Regions from separate parts of the Streptomyces sp. NPDC107581 genome, predicted to be linked through region 1. Evidence: riboswitches for the same ligand, from Rfam matches in the RefSeq annotation. Region 1 holds a riboswitch; the other holds the start of a gene.

Evidence for each region. Region 1 has a riboswitch for glycine ahead of gcvT (glycine cleavage system aminomethyltransferase GcvT). Riboswitches for the same ligand answer to the same signal wherever they lie in the genome.
Region 2: it holds a riboswitch for glycine, as region 1 does, so the genes downstream of both, gcvP (aminomethyl-transferring glycine dehydrogenase) here and gcvT (glycine cleavage system aminomethyltransferase GcvT) in region 1, are expected to answer to the same signal.

Annotation. Positions count from the first base shown of each region.
Region 1 covers NZ_JBVKBH010000024.1:39,772-50,009, reverse strand. The annotation lists gene glyA (serine hydroxymethyltransferase) at 1-554, opposite strand, end outside; gene gcvH (glycine cleavage system protein GcvH) at 569-949, opposite strand; gene gcvT (glycine cleavage system aminomethyltransferase GcvT) at 1,076-2,203, opposite strand; glycine riboswitch at 2,247-2,359, opposite strand; glycine riboswitch at 2,360-2,457, opposite strand; gene ACZ7P3_RS39350 (AAA family ATPase) at 2,635-3,312, shown strand; gene ACZ7P3_RS39345 (enhanced serine sensitivity protein SseB) at 3,623-4,417, shown strand; gene ACZ7P3_RS39340 (enhanced serine sensitivity protein SseB C-terminal domain-containing protein) at 4,608-5,393, shown strand; gene ACZ7P3_RS39335 (ABC transporter permease) at 5,745-6,740, shown strand; gene ACZ7P3_RS39330 (ABC transporter substrate-binding protein) at 6,795-8,549, shown strand; gene ACZ7P3_RS39325 (ABC transporter permease) at 8,622-9,629, shown strand; gene ACZ7P3_RS39320 (ABC transporter ATP-binding protein) at 9,626-10,238, shown strand, end outside.
Region 2 covers NZ_JBVKBH010000004.1:679,677-689,914, forward strand. The annotation lists gene ACZ7P3_RS13295 (molybdopterin-dependent oxidoreductase) at 1-698, shown strand, start outside; gene modA (molybdate ABC transporter substrate-binding protein) at 901-1,728, shown strand; gene modB (molybdate ABC transporter permease subunit) at 1,725-2,582, shown strand; gene ACZ7P3_RS13310 (ABC transporter ATP-binding protein) at 2,695-3,786, shown strand; gene ACZ7P3_RS13315 (TOBE domain-containing protein) at 3,815-4,234, shown strand; gene gcvP (aminomethyl-transferring glycine dehydrogenase) at 4,288-7,173, opposite strand; glycine riboswitch at 7,348-7,442, opposite strand; gene ACZ7P3_RS13325 (PRC-barrel domain-containing protein) at 7,562-7,930, shown strand; gene ACZ7P3_RS13330 (DNA polymerase IV) at 8,155-9,507, opposite strand; gene ACZ7P3_RS13335 (MerR family transcriptional regulator) at 9,666-10,238, opposite strand, start outside.

The DNA.
Region 1 (10,238 bases):
TCGGCGAAGTCCAGCTGCCGCGGGTACGCCGACCAGCCCGCGATGATCACCTTCGGGCGGTGCTCCTTGGCGAGCCGCTCGACCTCGGCCATGTCGACCAGGCCGGCGTCGTCCACGTGGTAGGCGACCACGTTGAACTGCTTGCCGGAGAAGTTCAGCCGCATCCCGTGGGTCAGGTGGCCGCCGTGCGCCAGGTCCAGGCCGAGGATGGTGTCCCCGGGCTGGGCCAGCGCGAACAGCGCGGCCTGGTTCGCGGAGGCGCCGGAGTGGGGCTGCACATTGGCGTACTCGGCGCCGAACAGCTCCTTGATCCGGTCGATGGCGATCTGCTCGGCGACGTCGACGTGCTCGCAGCCGCCGTAGTAGCGGCGGCCAGGGTAGCCCTCGGCGTACTTGTTGGTGAGGACCGAGCCCTGGGCCTCCATCACCGCGAGCGGCGCGAAGTTCTCGGAGGCGATCATCTCCAGCGTGGACTGCTGGCGGTGCAGCTCGGCGTCGACCGCGGCGGCGATCTCCGGGTCCAGCTCGTGCAGGGGCGTGTTCAGGACAGTCATACGGCTACGACTCCTCAGCCGGCGTTCTGGGCGGTGTACTCGTCGGCGGAGAGCAGCTCGGCCGGCTCCTCGGTGACGCGAACCTTGAACAGCCAGCCGCCCTCGAAGGGGGCGGAGTTCACCAGCGACGGGTCGTCGACGACGTCCTGGTTGGCCTCGACGATCTCACCGGTGACCGGGGAGTACAGGTCGGAGACCGACTTGGTCGACTCCAGCTCGCCGCAGGTCTCGCCCGCGGTCACCGTGTCGCCGACCTCGGGGAGCTGGGCGTAGACCACATCGCCGAGCGCGTTGGCCGCGAACTCGGTGATGCCGACCGTCGCGACGCCGTTCTCGTCGGCGGCCGACAGCCACTCGTGCTCCTTGCTGTAGCGCAGCTGCTGGGGGTTGCTCATGGCCTGAATTCTCCTGTACGCGCGGGAGTGCTGATGAAAGGGGATGAAGGGGAGACCGCTGGACCTGCTGGTGAGCAGGTGAAATGTGCGCAGCGTCACGTACTCGGTACGGACCGCGCCCAGTGTCTACTTCTGGCGCTTGTAGAAGGGCAGCGCCACGACCTCGTGCGGCTCGTGGCTGCCCCGGATGTCCACGCCGACGCCCTCGGTGCCCGGCGCCGCGTGCGCGGCGTCGACGTAGGCCATGGCGATCGGCTTGCCCAGGGTGGGGGAGGGGGCACCGGAGGTGACCTCGCCGATGACCTGGCCCGCCACGACGACGGGGAACCCGGCGCGCGGCACCCGGCGGCCCTCGGCGATCAGTCCGACGAGTACCCGCGGCGGGTTCTGCTCGGCCCTGGCGGCGGCCTCGGTGAGCGCCTCGCGGCCCACGAAGTCGCCCTCCTTCTCGAACTTCACCACCCGGCCGAGCCCGGCGTCGAAGGGAGTGAGCGAGGTGGTCAGCTCGTGCCCGTACAGCGGCATGCCCGCCTCCAGGCGCAGGGTGTCCCGGCAGGACAGACCGCACGGCACCAGGCCGACGCCCTCGCCGGCCCCGGTCAGCGCCTGCCACAGCTCGACGGCGTGCTCCGGCTTCACGAACAGCTCGAAGCCGTCCTCGCCGGTGTAGCCGGTGCGCGCGATCAGCGCGGGGACGCCGGCGACCGTGCCGGGCAGGCCCGCGTAGTACTTGAGACCGTCCAGGTCGGCGTCGGTGAGGGACTTCAGGATGCCGGGGGACTCGGGGCCCTGGACCGCGATCAGCGCATAGGCGTCACGGTCGTCGCGGACCTCGGCGTCGAAGCCGGCGGCGCGCTCGCTCAGCGCGTCCAGCACCACCTGGGCGTTGGAGGCGTTGGCCACGACCATGTACTCGGTCTCGCCCAGCCGGTAGACGATCAGGTCGTCCAGGATGCCGCCGTCGGCCTGGCAGATCATGGTGTAGCGGGCGCGGCCGACGCCGACGGAGGCGATGTTGCCGACCAGGGCGTGGTTCAGCAGGGCGGCCGCCTGCGGTCCGGTCACGGTGATCTCGCCCATGTGGGAGAGGTCGAAGAGACCGGCCCTGGTCCTGACGGCCAGGTGCTCGTCGCGTTCGGAGCCGTAGCGCAGGGGCATGTCCCAGCCGGCGAAGTCGGTCATCGTCGCACCGAGCGAGCGATGCAGCGCGTCCAGCGCGGTGTGGCGCAGCTCAGTGGGTTCGGTACTGCTCATCGGTCGGTCGTCTCCCAGGGCAGGCATGACGGGCGAGGAACGTTCCTCCCCATCTGTCATCGGAACCTGAGAGGTTCGCCGAGACCGCCACAGGAACGATCACGGCTTGCACCTTGGGTGGAGCCACTGACACAGCGGCCCGCTTTTCAGATGTGCCTCGCCCGCGCGGTAACGGGGCCTGAGAGATTCAAGGGAGGGACTTGCTCCTTCGGCGCCCCAGTGAAGACTGCTGGGGACTCTCCCGCGCGGATTCAAGCGGCCGGTATGCAGTTGGCGGCCACATCATTGCACGCCGGACCCTCACCCGTCAGGGCCGCATCCGTAACCGACCTGTGGCACTGCGCGCACCCCGTCACTGGACACGGCGCATTACCTTCTCTTTACATTGGATGGGCAGAGGATTACCGAGTCCACAGGGGAGGACCATCACGGTGAACAGGACCACGGCCTACGCCGCCACCACCGGCATCGCGGTGCCCGAGCAGCCCTGCGCACCGGCTCGCGAACGCGGCGCCGAGCGCCCGGCTCCCGTCGTGCGCGACCTGCGCGACCGCACCGGCCACAGCCCGCACGCCCTGCTCTTCGGCGCCCGTGACCTGGTGGTCGTCACCGGCCTGCCCGGCAGCGGCAAGTCCACGCTGATGCAGCGTGCGGTGCGCGGCCACCGCATCGACTCCCAGGACACCCGCGACCGCTGGGCGGCCCGGCTGCCCCGCCTGCTGCCGTACGCCCTCTACCGCCCGCTGGTCCGCCTCGCCCACTACGCCGGACTGCGCCGCGCCCTGCGCACCGGCGAAGGGGTCGTCGTGCACGACTGCGGCACCCAGGCCTGGGTGCGCGCCTGGCTGGCCCGCGAGGCCCGGCGCCGCGGCGGCACCCTGCACCTGCTCCTGCTCGACGTGACGCCCCGAGCGGCCAGGGAAGGCCAGCGCGAGCGCGGCCGGGGCGTGTCCCGGTACGCCTTCCGCCGCCACCGGCGTACGGCCGCCCGGCTGCTCGGCGCGGTGGAGCGGGGCGAGCCGCCCGCCGGCTGCGGCTCCGCGGTGCTGCTGGACCGGGACGCGGCGGACGTCCTGAGCCGCATCGGCTTCGCCGGCCGACCGGTGTGAGGACCGAGTGGATGGGGGCCCGGTGGGGGCCTAGTGGATGAGGGCCTGGTGGGTGTGAGGACCGGCCCGGTGCGAGGGCCCGGCCGGTGCGCGGACCGGCCCGGTGCGACGGCCGGGCGGGGGCATCGGACAGAAGTAATCGGACAGAAGCCATCGGACAGAGGCAATCGGACAGAAGCCATCGGACAGAGGCAATCGGACAGAAGCCATCGGACTGAGGTCAGCTGACTGACGTCATCGGGCCGAGCGGTGTCACAGGCACCCGCTAGCCTTTGAATCACAGCAGCGGTTCCCGGCAGGCGGCAGGTAGATGGACTTCTCGGCGGCGGACTTTCCCGCGGACTTCCCGGCACAGACGCACCCCCACCCGCACGGCGGTTGGCCCGGCAATGAACTGGAGGAGGTGCTCTCGGCCTCCCTCGGCACACCCGCCGCGGGCGGCCGGATCATCGAGGTCCTGGGCCGGAGCTTCGTCTGGATCCCGCTGCCCAGCGGCGGCGGCCCGGACAGCGGCCCGCTGGACCTGCCCACCCTGGACATCGACGGCCAGGTCCACGTCCCGGTCTTCAGCTCCGAGGAGCAGCTCCGCCAGGTGGCCGGCTCCCACATGTCGTACACCATCGCCCCGGCGGTGGAGTTCGCCCGCGGTCTGCCCCCGCAGGCGGGCATCGCCGTGAACCCCGGCGGTGTGGTCGGTGTGCCGCTGCCGCCCGAGGCGGTGGCCGAGCTGTGCCGCGCGGGCCGCACCCCGCTGGACGGCCCCGCCACGGGCGGCCGGGTCCGCCTCTTCGAGCCCGACTGGCAGGACGACCCGGTCGATTTCCTCTCCGCCGCCTCCGCGGAGTTCGCGGCGACGGGCGTGGTGGTCACCGCCCGGCGCTGCCTGGCCGTCATAGAAACGGCCGACCCGGTGATGTTCGTGGGCGTGGAGCTCTCCCAGTGGGAGGGCGACCTGCGGGCCCTTCCCCTGGAGGCGCTGGGTAAAGCCCTGGGCAAGATCCCGGTCCAGTGGCCGGTCAACCTCGTTCTGCTCGACGTGGCCCAGGACCCCGTGGCCGACTGGCTGAGGTCGAACGTGCGCCCCTTCTACGAGCACGGCCACTAGAACCCGACGCGGGGACAGCCCCCTTCAAGGGGCGCGGGCGACTGCGCGGCGAGCCACAACGCATCCGCACTCGCCGACGGACACGAGGCCCCGGGCCACTGGGCGCTTAAGCTGTGTCCGAACGCGGGGCAACAACACAGAAGGGGCGGTAAGACAGGTGAGCGCGAGCCCAAGCGGCAGCGTCGAGCACATGCTGCGCCAGGTCACCCCCGGGCGCTACGACGCCTACGAGGCACTGCTGCGCGCCCTCGCCACTCCTTCCTCCGGCCAGATCTGGATGCTCCTGTGGCACGGCCAGGCCGGCTCCCCGGACGCCCAGTACGGAAACATGGAGGTCGACGGCTCCAGCTACGCCCCCTGTGTGACCTCCGCCCAGGAGCTCTCGGCCAGTGGCTGGAACCGCTCCTACGAGGTGGTCGACGGACTCGACGTGGCCCGCACCCTCTATCCCGACCACTTCGGCCTCTGGCTCAACCCGCACGCCCCGGGCGGCGGCGTCGGCATCCCCTGGCTGGACCTGCGCCGCATCGCCACCGGCCTGGACCGCCAGCCCGCCGGCCCCCTGCGCCTGGCGGAACCCGGCATCGAGGTCGCGCAGTTCTACGCCCTGCTCGCGCAGAACGCCCACCGCACCCCGGCCCTGCGTTCCCTGCGCCGCGCCTGGGTGCAGCCCGCGCTCGGGGCGCCGTATCTCGCCATCGGCCTGGACGTGTACGACACCTCGCCGGCCGCGGTCGACTCGGTGCGCGCGATGATGCAGCAGTCCGTCGGCGCGGTCCCCGAGGGGCTGCCGGTCTCGACGGTCGCGATGACGGACGACTACGACCCGGTCGTGATGTGGATGCGGGTCAACGCCCGCCCGTTCTACGACCGCGAGGCCCATGCGGCCTCGCCCCAGCCACAGCTCCAGGCCCCGCCCCAGGTGCAGGCCCCGGCCGCCGGTTACGGCTACCCGCCCGTGCACGGCGGCTTCTGATCAACGGGCCCGATGAGCCCGCTGTTCGGCCCGGGCCGCAGAATGGATGGGCCCGACACGCTTCTGCGCGCGTAGACATCCGCCGTACGTCCCGAACCGTACACAATTCGGCGGTCTGTCCCAACTGGCCCACGTCCGGGAGTCGTTACCCACTGTTCGGATAACGGAATCCCCTGCACTGCATCACGGTTGCGCATACTTTCGCCGCCAGCTCTGGCGGGTGATCGCAACGACGCTGAAGACTCCCGACTCAAGACGCGAGGTGAAGACCTCGTGATCGTGGCAAGTCGACAAAGCCGCAAACCGCGGCAGGCGCAGGCCGGTCACCACCGGCGAGAGGGGTCGCTCACCGTGACCGCACCGATCGAGACCACCGGGGCAGCCGATGCACAGCCGGAGGCTGTGCTGGTGGGTGCCGACAAGGGGCAGATCGAGGGTCGTTCCCTGGGCCAGATCGCCTGGACCCGGTTCAAGCGGGACAGGGTCGCCGTCGTCGGCGGCGTGATCGTGATCCTGCTGATCCTCCTCGCGATCCTCTCGCGCCCCATCCAGGCCATGTTCGGCCTCGACCCCAACGCCTTCCACCAGGACCTGATCGTGCCCGACACCTCTCTGCCCAAGGGCGGCTGGGGCGGCATGAGCATGGATCACCCGCTGGGCGTGGACCCGAAGTTCGGCCGGGACATCGCCACCCGGATCCTGGAGGGCTCCTGGGTCTCGCTGGTCGTCGCCTTCGGCGCCACGATCCTGTCCAACGTGATCGGCGCGATCATGGGCGTGGTCGCGGGCTACTACGGCGGCCGGGTCGACTCGATCATCAGCCGGCTGATGGACATCTTCCTCGCCTTCCCCCTCCTGCTGTTCGCGATCGCCATCTCCGCCACCCTGCAGGGCGGCGCCTTCGGCCTCAACGGACTGCCGCTGCACCTGAGCGTGCTCATCTTCGTCATCGGCTTCTTCAACTGGCCCTATCTGGGCCGGATCGTGCGAGGCCAGACCCTCGCCCTGCGCGAGCGCGAGTTCGTGGACGCCGCCCGCGGCATGGGCGCCAAGGGCCCGTACATCCTCTTCCGCGAGCTGATGCCCAACCTGGTCGGCCCGATCATCGTCTACTCGACGCTGCTCATCCCGACCAACATCCTGTTCGAGGCCTCGCTGAGCTTCCTGGGTGTGGGCATCCAGCCCCCGCAGGCGTCCTGGGGCGGCATGCTCCGCGAAGCGGTCACCTACTACCAGGTCGATCCCCAGTACATGATCGTGCCGGGCCTCGCCATCTTCATCACCGTCCTGGCGTTCAATCTGCTCGGCGACGGTCTCCGCGACGCTCTCGACCCCCGCAGCCGCTAGGCAGCACCGAGAGACCACCCAGTTTTCCGATCAATGGAGGGGAAGCAGACCATCATGCGAAGGTCAGCGCTGGCCGCGGTCGCGGCCATCGGCTCCGCCAGCCTGCTGGTTGCAGGCTGCAGCAAGGCCGATGACAACAAGGACGGCAACACTCCGAAGGCGGCCGGTGCCAACGCGGCGACCACGGGTGTCGTCAATGCGTCCGACAAAAAGGGCGGCACGGTCACCTACGAGATGTCGGACGTGCCCGACTCGTTCGACCCGGGCAATACGTACTACGCGTACATGTACAACTTCAGCCGGCTCTACGCGCGCCCGCTGATGACGTTCCAGCCCGGCCCCGGCGAGAAGGGCAACACCCTTGTCCCGGACCTCGCCGCGAGCAAGGGCGTCCCGAGCGACGGCGGCAAGACCTGGACGTACAAGCTGCGTTCGGGCCTGAAGTACCAGGACGGCTCGGCGATCACGTCGAAGGACGTCAAGTACGCCGTCGAGCGGTCCAACTTCGCCCGTGACGTGCTCTCGCTCGGTCCGAACTACTTCCAGCAGTTCATGAAGGACGGCGACAAGTACAAGGGTCCGTACAAGGACAAGAGCGCCAAGGGCCTGTCCTCGATCGAGACGCCCGACGACACCACGATCGTCTTCCACCTGAACCGCGCCTTCCAGGAGTTCGACTACCTGGTCGCCGCGCCGCAGACGGCTCCGGTGCCGCAGGCCAAGGACGACGGCGTCGACTACGTCAAGCACATCGTGTCCTCGGGCTCGTACCAGTTCCAGAGCTACGAGGAGGGCAAGCAGGCCGTCCTCGTCCGCAACAAGAACTGGGACCCGAAGACCGACCCGCTGCGCAAGCAGCTGCCGGACAAGATCGTCGTCAACCTGAAGGTCAACCCGGAGACGATCGACAAGGACCTGCAGTCCGGCGACGCCACCGTCGACCTTGTCGGCGGCGGTGTCCAGGCCTCCACCCAGGCTCAGCTGATCAACTCGGCCGACGGCAAGGCCGCCACCGACAACACCTACGGTGGCCGCTTGGTCTACATGGCGATCAACACCAAGGTCGCCCCGTTCGACAAGGTCGAGTGCCGCAAGGCCGTGCAGTACGCCATCGACAAGGTCTCCGTGCAGACCGCCGAGGGCGGCCCGATCCGCGGTGAGATCGCCTCCACCGTTCTGCCGCCGGACATCACTGGCTACCAGAAGGCGGACGCCTACGCGACCAAGGGCAACAAGGGTGACGTCGCCAAGGCCAAGGAGCAGCTGAAGGCCTGCGGCAAGTCGTCGATCTCGACGAACATCTCGGCGCGCTCCGACCGCCCGCAGGAGATCGACGCGGCCACCGCGATCATCAACTCGCTGAAGAAGGTGGGCATCAACGCCACCCTGAAGCAGTACCCGCAGGGCAAGTACTTCACCGACTACGCGGGTGTGCCGAAGTTCACCGAGAAGCAGAACATCGGCCTGATCATGATGCAGTGGGGCGCCGACTGGCCCTCCGGCTACGGCTTCCTGCAGCAGATCCTGAACGGCAAGGCGATCAGCCAGTCCGGCAACACCAACCTGTCGCAGTACGACAACAAGAAGGTCAACGACCTGCTCGGCCAGGCCATTGGCACCGAGGACGTCGCCAAGCGCAACGAGCTGTACGCGCAGATCGACAAGCAGACGATGGACGACGCCGTCCTCGTGCCGCTGACCTACTTCAAGGTCCTGCTGTACCGCTCGCCATACGCCACCAACGTGGTCTCCACGGCCGCCTTCAGCGGTCAGTACGACTACCTCAACCTCGGCACCACGAAGAAGTAGCAGCCCCGGAAGGCAGGTGAAGGCATTGGTGCCCGCGGGCTACGCGGCCCGCGGGCACCAGCGCCGGTCCCCGTGATCTCGTACATCCTCCGCCGGACGTTCGCGGCAGTGATCCTGCTGCTCGTCGTCACCGCGGTCACCTTCGCCATCTTCTTCCTGCTGCCGCGACTCGCCGGCCAGACAGCGGATCAATTGGCGCAGCAGTACATCGGCAAGAGCCCGTCGAAGGCGGACATCGCCGCGGTCAAGCACAACCTCGGTCTGGACCAGCCCGTCTACGTCCAGTACTGGCACTTCATCAAGGGGATCGTGGCCGGCGCCACCTACGACCTCGGCCCCACCACGGTGCACTGCAACGCACCCTGCTTCGGCTACTCGTTCAAGACCCACCAGGCCGTCTGGCCGCAGCTCACCTCGCGCCTTCCGGTGACCCTCTCGCTGGCCGCGGGCGCCGCGGTGATGTGGCTGGTCTCGGGCGTGGTGATCGGCGTCATCTCCGCCCTGAAGCCGCGCTCGGTCTTCGACCGCACCTTCATGGGCGTCGCCCTCGCCGGTGTCTCCCTGCCCATGTTCTTCACGGGCAACCTGGCGATCCTGCTCTTCACCTACACCTGGCCGATCTTCGGCCGCACCTACGTCCCGCTCACCGAGAACCCCTCGGAATGGGCCAACACCCTCTTCCCCGCGTGGTGTTCGCTCGCGCTGCTGTACTCCGCCATCTACGCGCGGCTCACCCGCTCGGGCATGCTGGAGACGATGAACGAGGACTTCATCCGCACGGCCCGTGCCAAGGGCCTGCGCGAGCGGAAGGTCGTGGTCCGGCACGGACTGCGCGCCGCGCTCACCCCGATCATCACGGTCTTCGGCATGGACCTCGGTCTGCTGCTGGGCGGCGCGGTGATCACCGAGAGCGTGTTCTCGCTGCACGGCGTCGGCCAGTACGCGGTGCAGGCCATCAACGACAACGACCTGCCGCCGATCCTGGGCGTGACCCTGCTCGCCGCCTTCTTCGTCGTCATCGCAAATCTCCTGGTGGACGTGCTCTACGCGGCCGCCGACCCGCGCGTGAGGCTCTCGTGACCGAACTCTCCAAGACCGGCGCCGCCGTGGGCGAGCCCACCGCCTCCGGCAAGACGCCCGAAGCCTTCCTCGAAGTCCGCGACCTCAAGGTGCACTTCCCGACCGACGACGGCCTGGTCAAGTCCGTCGACGGGCTCAGCTTCTCGCTGGAGAAGGGCAAGACCCTCGCCGTCGTCGGTGAGTCCGGATCCGGCAAGTCGGTCACCTCGCAGGCCATCATGGGCCTGCACCGGCTCGGCACCCGCGGCAAGAACGTGCAGATGTCCGGCGAGATCTGGCTGGACGGCAAGGAACTGGTCTCCGCCTCCCCGGACGAGGTGCGCAAGCTCCGCGGCCGCGAGATGGCGATGATCTTCCAGGACCCGCTGTCCGCGATGCACCCGTACTACAAGATCGGCGACCAGATCGTGGAGGCCTACCGGGTCCACCACGACGTCAACAAGAAGGTCGCCCGCAAGCGGGCCATCGAGATGCTCGACCGGGTAGGCATCCCCGAGCCGGCCAAGCGCGTCGACGGCTACCCGCACGAGTTCTCCGGCGGTATGCGCCAGCGCGCCATGATCGCCATGGCCCTGGTCAACAACCCCGAGCTGCTCATCGCGGACGAGC
Region 2 (10,238 bases), on a different contig from region 1:
CGGTGGTCGCCGGCAAGGCCACCCTGCGCGCCTCCCGCGCCCTCGCCGACCAGCTGCTCGACTTCGCCGCCGCCCATCTCGGCACGGCCCGCGAGCACTGCCGGCTGGCGGAGGAGGCGGTGCTGCACCCGGGCGGCCGGCTCCTGCTGAAGGAGGTGTACGCCGCCGCCCGCGCGGTCGGCCTGGACCTTGCCGCCGACGGGCACTTCGGCGGCACCCCGCGCTCGGTCGCCTTCAACGCGCACTGGTTCCGGGTGGCGGTCGACCCCGGCACCGGGGCGATCCGCATCCTGCGCAGCGTGCACGCCGCCGACGCGGGCAAGGTGATGAACCCGATGCAGTGCAGGGGGCAGGTCGAGGGCGGGGTCACCCAGGCGCTCGGCGCCACGCTCTTCGAACAGGTACGGCTGGACGAGCGGGGCGCGGTGGACACGGCCGCCTTCCGCCGCTACCGGCTCCCCCAGTACGCGGACGTGCCGCGTACCGAGGTGCACTTCATGGAAACCGCCGACGCGATCGGACCGCTGGGCGCCAAGTCGATGAGCGAGAGCCCGTTCAATCCGGTCGCCCCGGCCCTGGCCAACGCCGTGCGGGATGCGACCGGCGTGCGGTTCACGGAGCTGCCGCTGACGCGCGACCGGGTGTGGCTGGCGCTGGACGGCCGGGACGGCAGCCCCCGGCCACCCGGATCGCGGTGATCCCGCTGCCGGTGGCGGGACCGTACCCGTGCCGGAGAGCCGTACAAACGCACATGCCAACCGCACGTCCCATGTATGCAGCTCATGCAATGTGACAGGAGACTTACACCTGGCACATGCGGCAGTATCATCGCCGAACGGCCGGAAACCGGCTGTGGCAGGGCGCGACCGATGTTCCAAGATCCTGAGGAGTAGATCCGTGATGACCCGTTCCGTGCGCCGGACCCGCCGAATGCTGCAGCTGGCCGGGGCGGGAGCCGCCGCCCTGATGGCACTCAGCGCCTGCTCCTCCTCCGACGACTCCTCGACGAAGTCGGACAAGTCGGACTCCTCGTCCTCCGCCTCCCCCAAGCTCTCCGGCGACATCAACGTGTTCGCCGCCGCCTCCCTCAAGGAGAGCTTCACGACCCTGGGCAAGCAGTTCGAGAAGGAGCACCCCGGCACCAAGGTCAACTTCAACTTCGGCGGCAGCGACACGCTCGCCGCGAGCATCACCAGCGGTGCCCCGGCGGACGTCTTCGCCGCCGCCAGCCCCAAGACGATGAAGATCGTGACCGACAAGCAGGACGCGGTCGGCACCCCGGCCACCTTCGTCCGCAACCAGCTGGAGATCGCCACCCTGCCGGGCAACCCCGACAAGGTGGCCTCCCTGAAGGACCTCACCAAGTCCGGTCTGAAGGTCGTCCTGTGCGACAAGACCGTGCCGTGCGGCGCCGCCGCGCAGAAGGCGCTGGACGCCAGCAGCCTCAAGCTCACCCCGGTCTCCTACGAGCAGGACGTCAAGTCCGCCCTCAACAAGGTGGTGCTGAAGGAGGCCGACGCCGCGGTGGTCTACAAGACCGATGTGAAGGCGGCGGGCGGCAAGGTGGAGGGCGTGGAGTTCCCCGAGTCGGCCAAGGCCATCAACGACTACCCGATCGCCCAGCTGAAGGACGCCAAGAACGCCCAGGCGGCCAAGGAGTTCATTGCGCTGGTGCAGTCCGCCGAGGGCCAGCAGGTCCTGAGCCAGGCCGGGTTCCTCAAGCCGTGACCTCGCTCGACAAGCCCGGCGCCGCGGCCGACCCCCGCACGGGTGGGCCGCGGCGCCGTCGCGTCCGGACGGCACGGCACGGAGCGCCCCTCCCGTTGCTCGTGCCGGGCCTGGCGGCCCTGGCGTTCCTGCTGCTGCCGCTGATCGCCCTGCTCGTCCGCGCTCCCTGGCGCAGCCTGCCGGACCTGCTGACCAGCGCCGAGGTGTGGCAGGCGCTCCAGCTGTCCCTCATCAGCGCCACGGCCGCGACCGCCGTCAGCCTCGTGCTCGGCGTACCGCTGGCCTGGCTGCTGGCCCGTACGGAGTTTCCCGGCCGGGGCCTGGTCCGCGCTCTGGTGACCCTGCCCCTGGTGCTCCCGCCGGTGGTCGGCGGTGTGGCTCTGCTGCTCGCCCTGGGCCGCAACGGAGTCGTCGGCAAGTGGCTCGACTCCTGGTTCGGGATCACCTTGCCGTTCACCACCACGGGGGTCGTCATCGCGGAGGCGTTCGTCGCGATGCCGTTCCTGGTCATCAGCGTCGAGGGCACCCTGCGTGCCGCCGATCCGCGCTTCGAGGAGGCGGCCACCACGCTGGGGGCCTCCCGCTTCACCGCCTTCCGCCGGGTCACCCTGCCGCTGATCGCCCCCGGCATCGCCGCGGGCGCCGTCCTGGCCTGGGCCCGTGCGCTCGGCGAGTTCGGGGCCACGATCACCTTCGCCGGGAACTTCCCCGGCCGCACCCAGACCATGCCCCTCGCGGTCTACCTCGCCCTGCAGAACGACCCCGACGCGGCCATCGCCCTCAGCCTGGTCCTGCTGGCCGTGTCCATCGCCGTACTGGCGGGACTGCGCGACCGGTGGCTGACCGGCTCCTGACGGCCGGACGCGCATGGGGGACCATCGGACGTGTACGACGGCACACCGCCCCGCCGACCACGCTGTACGACCAGACCACGCCCCCGACGAGACCCCGCTGGACGTTCCCTTCATGACCGACATCGACGCCCCCGAGGCGGACCTCGCGCCCAAGGCCGTGGGCGAGCAGGGGCTGGACGCCCACCTCGTCGTGGTCCAGGGCTCCTTCCGGCTCGACGTCCGGCTGGCCGCCGCACCCGGGGACGTCGTCGCGCTCCTCGGTCCGAACGGCGCCGGCAAGACCACCGCGCTGCGCGCCCTCGCCGGTCTGGTCCCCCTCAGCGACGGCCATCTGCGGCTGGACGGCGCCTCCCTGGAACACATCCCGCCGGAGTCCCGCCCGGTCGGCGTCGTGTTCCAGGACTATCTGCTCTTCCCGCACCTGTCCGCCCTGGACAACGTGGCCTTCGGGCCGCGCTGCCAGGGCTCCACCAAGGCCGAGGCCCGCGCGCAGGCCGCGGCCTGGCTGGACCGGATGGGCCTCGCCGAGCACGCCGGCGCCAAGCCCCGCCGTCTCTCCGGCGGCCAGGCCCAGCGCGTAGCGCTCGCCCGCGCGCTCGCCACCCGGCCCCGGCTGCTGCTCCTGGACGAGCCGCTCGCGGCCCTGGACGCCCGCACCCGGCTGGAGGTGCGCGCCCAGCTCCGCCGCCATCTGGCCGAGTTCGAGGCGGTCGCCGTTCTGGTCACACACGATCCGCTCGACGCCATGGTGCTCGCCGACCGGCTGGTGGTCGTCGAGCACGGCCGGGTCGTCCAGGAGGGCGCTCCGTCCGAGATCGCCCGCCGCCCGCGTACCGACTACATCGCCCAGCTGGTCGGCCTCAACCTCTACCGGGGAGTGGCCGAGGGGCACACCGTACGACTCGGGGCGGGGCCGTCGATCACGACCACGGAGGACCTGACCGGGCCGGTCTTCGTGGCGTTCCCGCCGGTCGCCGTCACCCTCTTCCGGGACCGGCCCACCGGCAGCAGCGCCCGCAACCTGTGGCGCTGTGAGGTCGCGGGGCTCGAGACCCACGGCGACCAGATCCGCGCCGACCTCACCGGCGAGCTGTCCCTGGCCGCCGATCTCACCACGGTTGCCGCGGCCGAGCTGGACCTGCACCCGGGCGCAGCTGTCTGGGCGACGGTGAAGGCGACCCAGACGCACGCATACCCTGCCTGAACGGACACGCGCTCTACCGTGGGTGCCCATGACACTGAGCATCCGCAACCAGCTCCCCGGCACCGTCACCGAGGTCCGCCCCGGCGAGGTCATGGCCACGGTCAGGCTCCGTCTGGACGGCGGGCAGGAGCTCATGGCGGCCATCACCACGGAGGCCGTCGAGCAGCTCGGCCTCGCCCCGGACTCGCGTGTCCGCGCGCTGGTGAAGTCGACGGAGATCTCCCTCGCCACGAGCGGGGTCGACGGCGTGTCCATCCGCAACCGGCTGCCCGGCGCGATCGTCCATCTCGTCCTCGGCGGAGCCATGGCCTCCGTGAAGATCTCCGTGGCCGGCGGCGAACTCACGGCGGTGATCACCAAGGACGCCGCCGAGGCCCTCGGCCTCTTCGTGGGCTCGGACGTGATCGCGCTGATCAAGTCGACCGAAGTCGCGCTGGCAACGGCGTAGAGCATGCGTGAGGGCCCCCGCCCGTGCCCGGACGGGGGCCCTCACGCACTCACTCAGTCCTCGTACGCGTCCAGCGGCGGGCAGGAGCAGACCAGGTTGCGGTCGCCGAAGGCCTGGTCGATGCGGCGCACCGGCGGCCAGTACTTGTCGGCGGCCGAGACCCCGGCCGGGAAGACGGCCTCCTCGCGGGTGTAGGCGTGCTTCCACTCACCGCCGAGCGCGGCGGCGGTGTGCGGCGCGCCGGCCAGCGGGTTGTCCTCGGCGGGCCACTCGCCGGAGCCGACCTTCTCGATCTCGGCGCGAACGGCGATCATCGCGTCGCAGAAACGGTCCAGCTCGGCCAGGTCCTCGGACTCGGTCGGCTCGATCATCAGCGTGCCGGCCACCGGGAAGGACATGGTCGGCGCGTGGAAGCCGTAGTCGATGAGCCGCTTGGCGACATCGTCCACGCTCACGCCGGTCGCCTTGGTCAGCGGGCGCAGGTCGATGATGCACTCGTGCGCGACCAGGTTGCCGGGGCCGGTGTAGAGCACCGGGTAGTGCGGCTCCAGGCGCTTGGCGATGTAGTTCGCGGAGAGCACGGCCACCTGGGTGGCGCGCTTGAGGCCCTCGCCGCCCATCAGACGGACGTACGCCCACGAGATGGGCAGGATGCCCGCGCTGCCCCACGGCGCCGCCGAGATCGGGCCGACGCCCGTCTCCGGACCGGCCGCCGGCTGCAGCGGGTGGTTGGGCAGGTACGGCGCCAGGTGCGCGCGGACCGCGACCGGGCCGACGCCGGGGCCGCCGCCGCCGTGCGGGATGCAGAAGGTCTTGTGCAGGTTCAGGTGCGAGACGTCACCGCCGAAGTGGCCCGGCTTGGCGAGGCCGACCAGGGCGTTGAGGTTGGCGCCGTCGACGTACACCTGGCCGCCCGCCTCGTGCACCTGGGCGCAGATGTCGGCGACGTGCTCCTCGAAGACGCCGTGCGTCGACGGGTACGTGATCATCAGCACCGCCAGCTCGTCGCGGTGCTGCTCGATCTTGGCCCGCAGGTCCTCGACGTCGATCTCGCCGTCCTCGGCGGTCTTCACGACGACGACCTTCATCCCGGCCATCACGGCGCTGGCGGCGTTGGTGCCGTGCGCGGAGGACGGGATCAGGCACACCGTGCGCTGCTCGTCGCCGTTGGCCCGGTGGTAGCCGCGCACGGCCAGCAGACCGGCCAGCTCGCCCTGCGAACCCGCGTTCGGCTGGAGCGAGACCTTGTCGTAGCCGGTGACCTCGGCGAGACGCTCCTCCAGCTCGCGGATGAGCGTGAGGTAGCCCTCGGCCTGCTCGGCGGGGACGAAGGGGTGCAGCTGGCCGAACTCGGGCCAGGTGACCGGCTCCATCTCGGTGGTCGCGTTGAGCTTCATGGTGCAGGAGCCCAGCGGGATCATGCCGCGGTCGAGCGCGTAGTCGCGGTCGGCGAGCTTGCGCAGGTAGCGCAGCATCGCGGTCTCGGAGCGGTGGTCGTGGAAGACCGGGTGGGCGAGGAAGTCGTCGGAGCGGAGCAGGCCCTCGGGCAGGGTGTCCGCGGCCGTCACGTCCAGCGCCTCGATGTCGCCCGCGACACCGAAGGCGGCGAAGACGGCGTCCAGCTGGGCGCGGTTGGTGGTCTCGTCGCAGGCGAGGGAGACGTGGTCGGCGTCGACCAGGCGCAGGTTGACACCGCCCGCGCAGGCCGCGGCGACGATCTCGGCGGCCTTGCCGGGCACGCGCGCGGTGAGGGTGTCGAAGTAGGCGCCGTGGACGATCTCGACACCGCCGGCCTTCAGGCCCTCGGCGAGGATCGTGGCGTAGCGGTGGGTGCGGCGGGCGATGGCCCGCAGGCCCTCGGGGCCGTGGTAGACGGCGTACATGCCGGCCATCACGGCGAGCAGCACCTGCGCCGTGCAGATGTTGCTGGTGGCTTTCTCGCGGCGGATGTGCTGCTCACGGGTCTGCAGCGCGAGGCGGTAGGCCTTGTGCCCGTCGGCGTCGACGGAGACGCCGACGAGACGGCCGGGCAGGCTGCGCGCGAACTTCTCGTGCACCGCCATGTAGCCCGCGTGCGGCCCGCCGAAGCCCATCGGCACACCGAAGCGCTGGGTGGTGCCCACGGCGATGTCCGCGCCCAGCTCGCCCGGCGAGGTCAGCAGGGTGAGCGCGAGCAGGTCGGCGGCGACGGTGACGAGGGCGCCCAGCTCGTGCGCCTGGTCGATGACCGGCTTGAGGTCGCGTACGGCGCCGGAGGCGCCCGGGTACTGGATCAGCACGCCGTTGATCTCGCGCGCGGCGATGTCGGCCGGAATGCCGTCGCTGAGGTCGGCCACGACGACCTCGACACCGGTCGGCTCCGCACGCGTCTCGATGACGGCGATGGTCTGCGGCAGCGCGTCCGCGTCGACCAGGAAGATGCCCTTCTTGTTCTTGCCCATGCGCCGGGACAGCGACATCGCCTCGGCGGCCGCGGTGCCCTCGTCCAGCAGGGAGGCGCCGGAGGTGGGCAGGCCGGTGAGCTCGGCGACCATCGTCTGGAAGTTCAGCAGGGCCTCCAGGCGGCCCTGAGAGATCTCCGGCTGGTACGGCGTGTAGGCCGTGTACCAGGACGGGTTCTCCATGACGTTGCGCAGGATGACCGGCGGGGTGAAGGTGCCGTGGTAGCCGAGCCCGATCATCGAGCCGAGGACCTGGTTGCGGTCGGCGAGCGAGCGCAGCTCGGCGAGCACCTCGGCCTCGGTGCGGGCGCCCGGCAGGTCCAGGGCGTCCGCGTTCTTGATCACGTCCGGGACCGCGGCGGCGGTCAGCTCGTCGAGCGAGCCGTAGCCGACGTGCGCGAGCATCTTGGCCCGCGCCTCCTGGTCGGGCCCGATGTGGCGCTGTTCGAAGGGGATGCCCGCTTCGAGCTCGGAGAGCGGAATGCGATGGGCGGTCATTGCGGAGGCCTCCTGGTCTGACGCGACCTTCGAGGGGCACCACGGCGCGGTTACCCCGACGGCCTCCCCCTCTGTCATCTCAACCTGAGAGTTTCACCGGGCGCCCGTGGGTCCCGGCTTTCACCGTCGGTGAGGGCGGGTGCCGTCGACACTCGCCCTGCTTTCCAGAGTGACCTCGTCCGTGCGGTACGTGAGCCTGAGAGATTCCGGGGAGGATTTGCTCCTTCGGCGCCTCCGAGGTGGTCGGAGGACTCTCCCGCACGGGGTCAGCAGCCGCTGTCAGCGTACCAGCGAGGTCAACGCCCGAGCCCTCGAGTGGCCGCCTCCTTGAATGTGCTCTTTTGTAGTGCTTACGGATGAGTTGCGACCAAGTGGAGGGAGAGGGACCGTGCAGACCGACATCGATCCGCGCAACCTGATCGGCCGCAAGGCGTTCGACCGCAGTGGCACCAAGATCGGCACCGTCGACGAGGTGTACCTCGACGACGCGACGGGAGTGCCGGAGTGGGCGGCCATACGCACCGGCCTGTTCTCCCGGGACGCCTTCGTCCCCCTGGAGCCGAGCGAACTGGTCGAGGGCGCCCTCCAGGTCCCCTACGACCGCGCGCTCATCAAGGACGCCCCCGACTTCGGCGTGGGCCGTCACCTCTCTCCCGAGCAGGAACTCCAGCTCTACCACCACTACGGCCTGGACGTGGCCCCGCCACCCCTCCCGGACCACGACTTCGGCAAACTGGCAGGCACCGAGGAAACCTGAGATCCCCCCACGACCGCCCCTCCAGGGGCAGCGGGAAGCTGCGCAAACACCACAACGAACCCCACCCCACACACGAACCAGCACCCCCGCCCCCAGGGGCGCGGGGAGCTGCGCAAAACCACAGCCAACCCGCACCCCACACACCAACCAGCACCCCCACCCACCCCAGGGGCGCGAGGAACCGCGCAAAACCACAGCCAACCCGCACCCCGCAGCGAACGGGACTACAGCTCGGCGTCCACCCCACCCGGCACCAACGGCAGCGGCTCCGCCAACTCCAGCTCAGGGTCCTCCACCCGAAACGTACGCACCCGCCCCGGCCCGGACTGCGGCGTCTCGAAGCGCACGGTGACCCGCCCCAGGCCACTGCCCTGCACCCAGCCGTGCCCGTACTCGGCATGCCGCACATCGTGCCCGGCACGCCAGTGCCGCTCCGCGGGCTCCGGCTGCTCAACGGCCTCGGGCACGGCCTCCTCCGGCGCCTGCGCGGATGCGGACCGCTCGCCCGCCGCCTGCGCGAACAGGTCCTCCTGGGTGTAGTCGGCGAGCCCGGAGACCCCCACACCGAGCAGCCGCACCCCGCCCGTGGTGTCGACGGACTCCAGCAGCCGCGCCGCCGCCTCCCGGATCACCGCGGGGTCGTCCGTGGGGCCCCTGAGCGTCTCGGAGCGGGTCAGCGTCGAGAAGTCGTATCGTCGCACCTTCAGCACGATGGTCCGCCCGGACAGTCCCGCCTCGCGCAGCCGGCGCACGCACCGGTCGGCGAGCCGCTGCACCTCCAGCCCCACCCTCAGCCGGTCGTGGATGTCCACGTCATAGGTGTCCTCGACCGATACCGACTTGGTCTCCCGCTCGGCCACCACGGGCCGGTCGTCACGCGCCAGCGCCATGGCGTGCAGCGCATGCCCGTGCGCCTTGCCCAGCAGCCGTACGAGTTCGTCCTCGCCCGCCTCGGCCAGCTCCTCGACCGTGGTGATCCCGGCCCGCCGCAAGTGGTCCCCGGTGGCCGGTCCGATACCGGGCAGGGTCCGCACCGGCAGGGGTCCCAGCAGCGCCCGCTCGGTCCCGGGCTCGATGAGCACGAGTCCGTCGGGCTTGGCCTGCTCCGAGGCGATCTTCGCGAGCATCTTGGAGGCGGCCAGCCCCACCGACCCCGTGAGGCCCGTGAGTGCCCGTATGTCGCCGCGCAGCCTGACTCCGACCAGGCGGGCCGACTCCTCGTCCCAGGCGGCTCCTGTGGCCTCCAGATCCACGAACGCCTCGTCCAGGCTCAGCGGCTCCACCAGCGGCGAGAGCTCCTGCAGCAGCGCCATCACCTGCTCGCTGACCGACCGGTACAGGGCGAAGCGCGGCACCAGGTAGGCGGCGTTCGGCGCCAGCCGACGGGCCTGGGCCATCGGCATCGCCGAATGGACTCCGAACACCCGTGCCTCGTAGGACGCCGTGGCCACCACCCCGCGCGGCCCCAGTCCGCCCACGACGACGGCCTTCCCACGCAGGCTCGGCTTGGATGCCTGCTCCACCGAGGCGTAGAAGGCATCCATGTCGAGATGCAGGATCGTGGGCGCGTTTCTCACATCTCCGATGCTGCACCACGCCACTGACAATGGACCGGCACGGAGCGGCCCGGAACAGGGCTCCGACGCCCGGACGGCCCCATGAGGGCGGCAGCCGCGTTCAGGACGCTCCGGGTGCGGGCCCCGCGTTCAGGACGCCCCGGGTGCGGGCCCCGCGTTCAGACGGCCCGGTTGCGGCGCCGTGCCAGTTCGTCGGCGGGATTGTGCCCGACCAGCGTCTCACCGGTGTCGATGCGCTCGCCGTGCAGCTGGGAGAGCGCGCTTTCCACGTCCCGCCAGACCACGCCGACGGCGATCCCGAAGATGCCCTGACCGCCCTGGAGCAGGGCGTGGACCTCGTCGGGCGAGGTGCACTCGTACACCGTGGCACCGTCGCTCATGAGGGTCATCCGCTCCAGGTCGCGGAAACCGCGTTCCCTGAGGTGCTGCACGGTCGTGCGGATGTTCTGCAGCGAGACCCCGGTGTCCAGGAACCGCTTCACGATCTTCAGGACGACGATGTCCCGGAAGCTGTAGAGGCGCTGGGTGCCCGACCCGTAGGCGGGCCGCACGCTGGGCTCGACGAGACCGGTGCGGGCCCAGTAGTCGAGCTGCCGGTAGGTGATGCCGGCGGCCGCGCAGGCCGTGGGCCCGCGGTAGCCGATCTCTTCGGACGTCATCGCCGCCGCCCCTCCGCCGTTCGGCACCGCCGTCGGTCGCTGCTGGGCGTGATCGGCCGCGCTGCTGTGAAG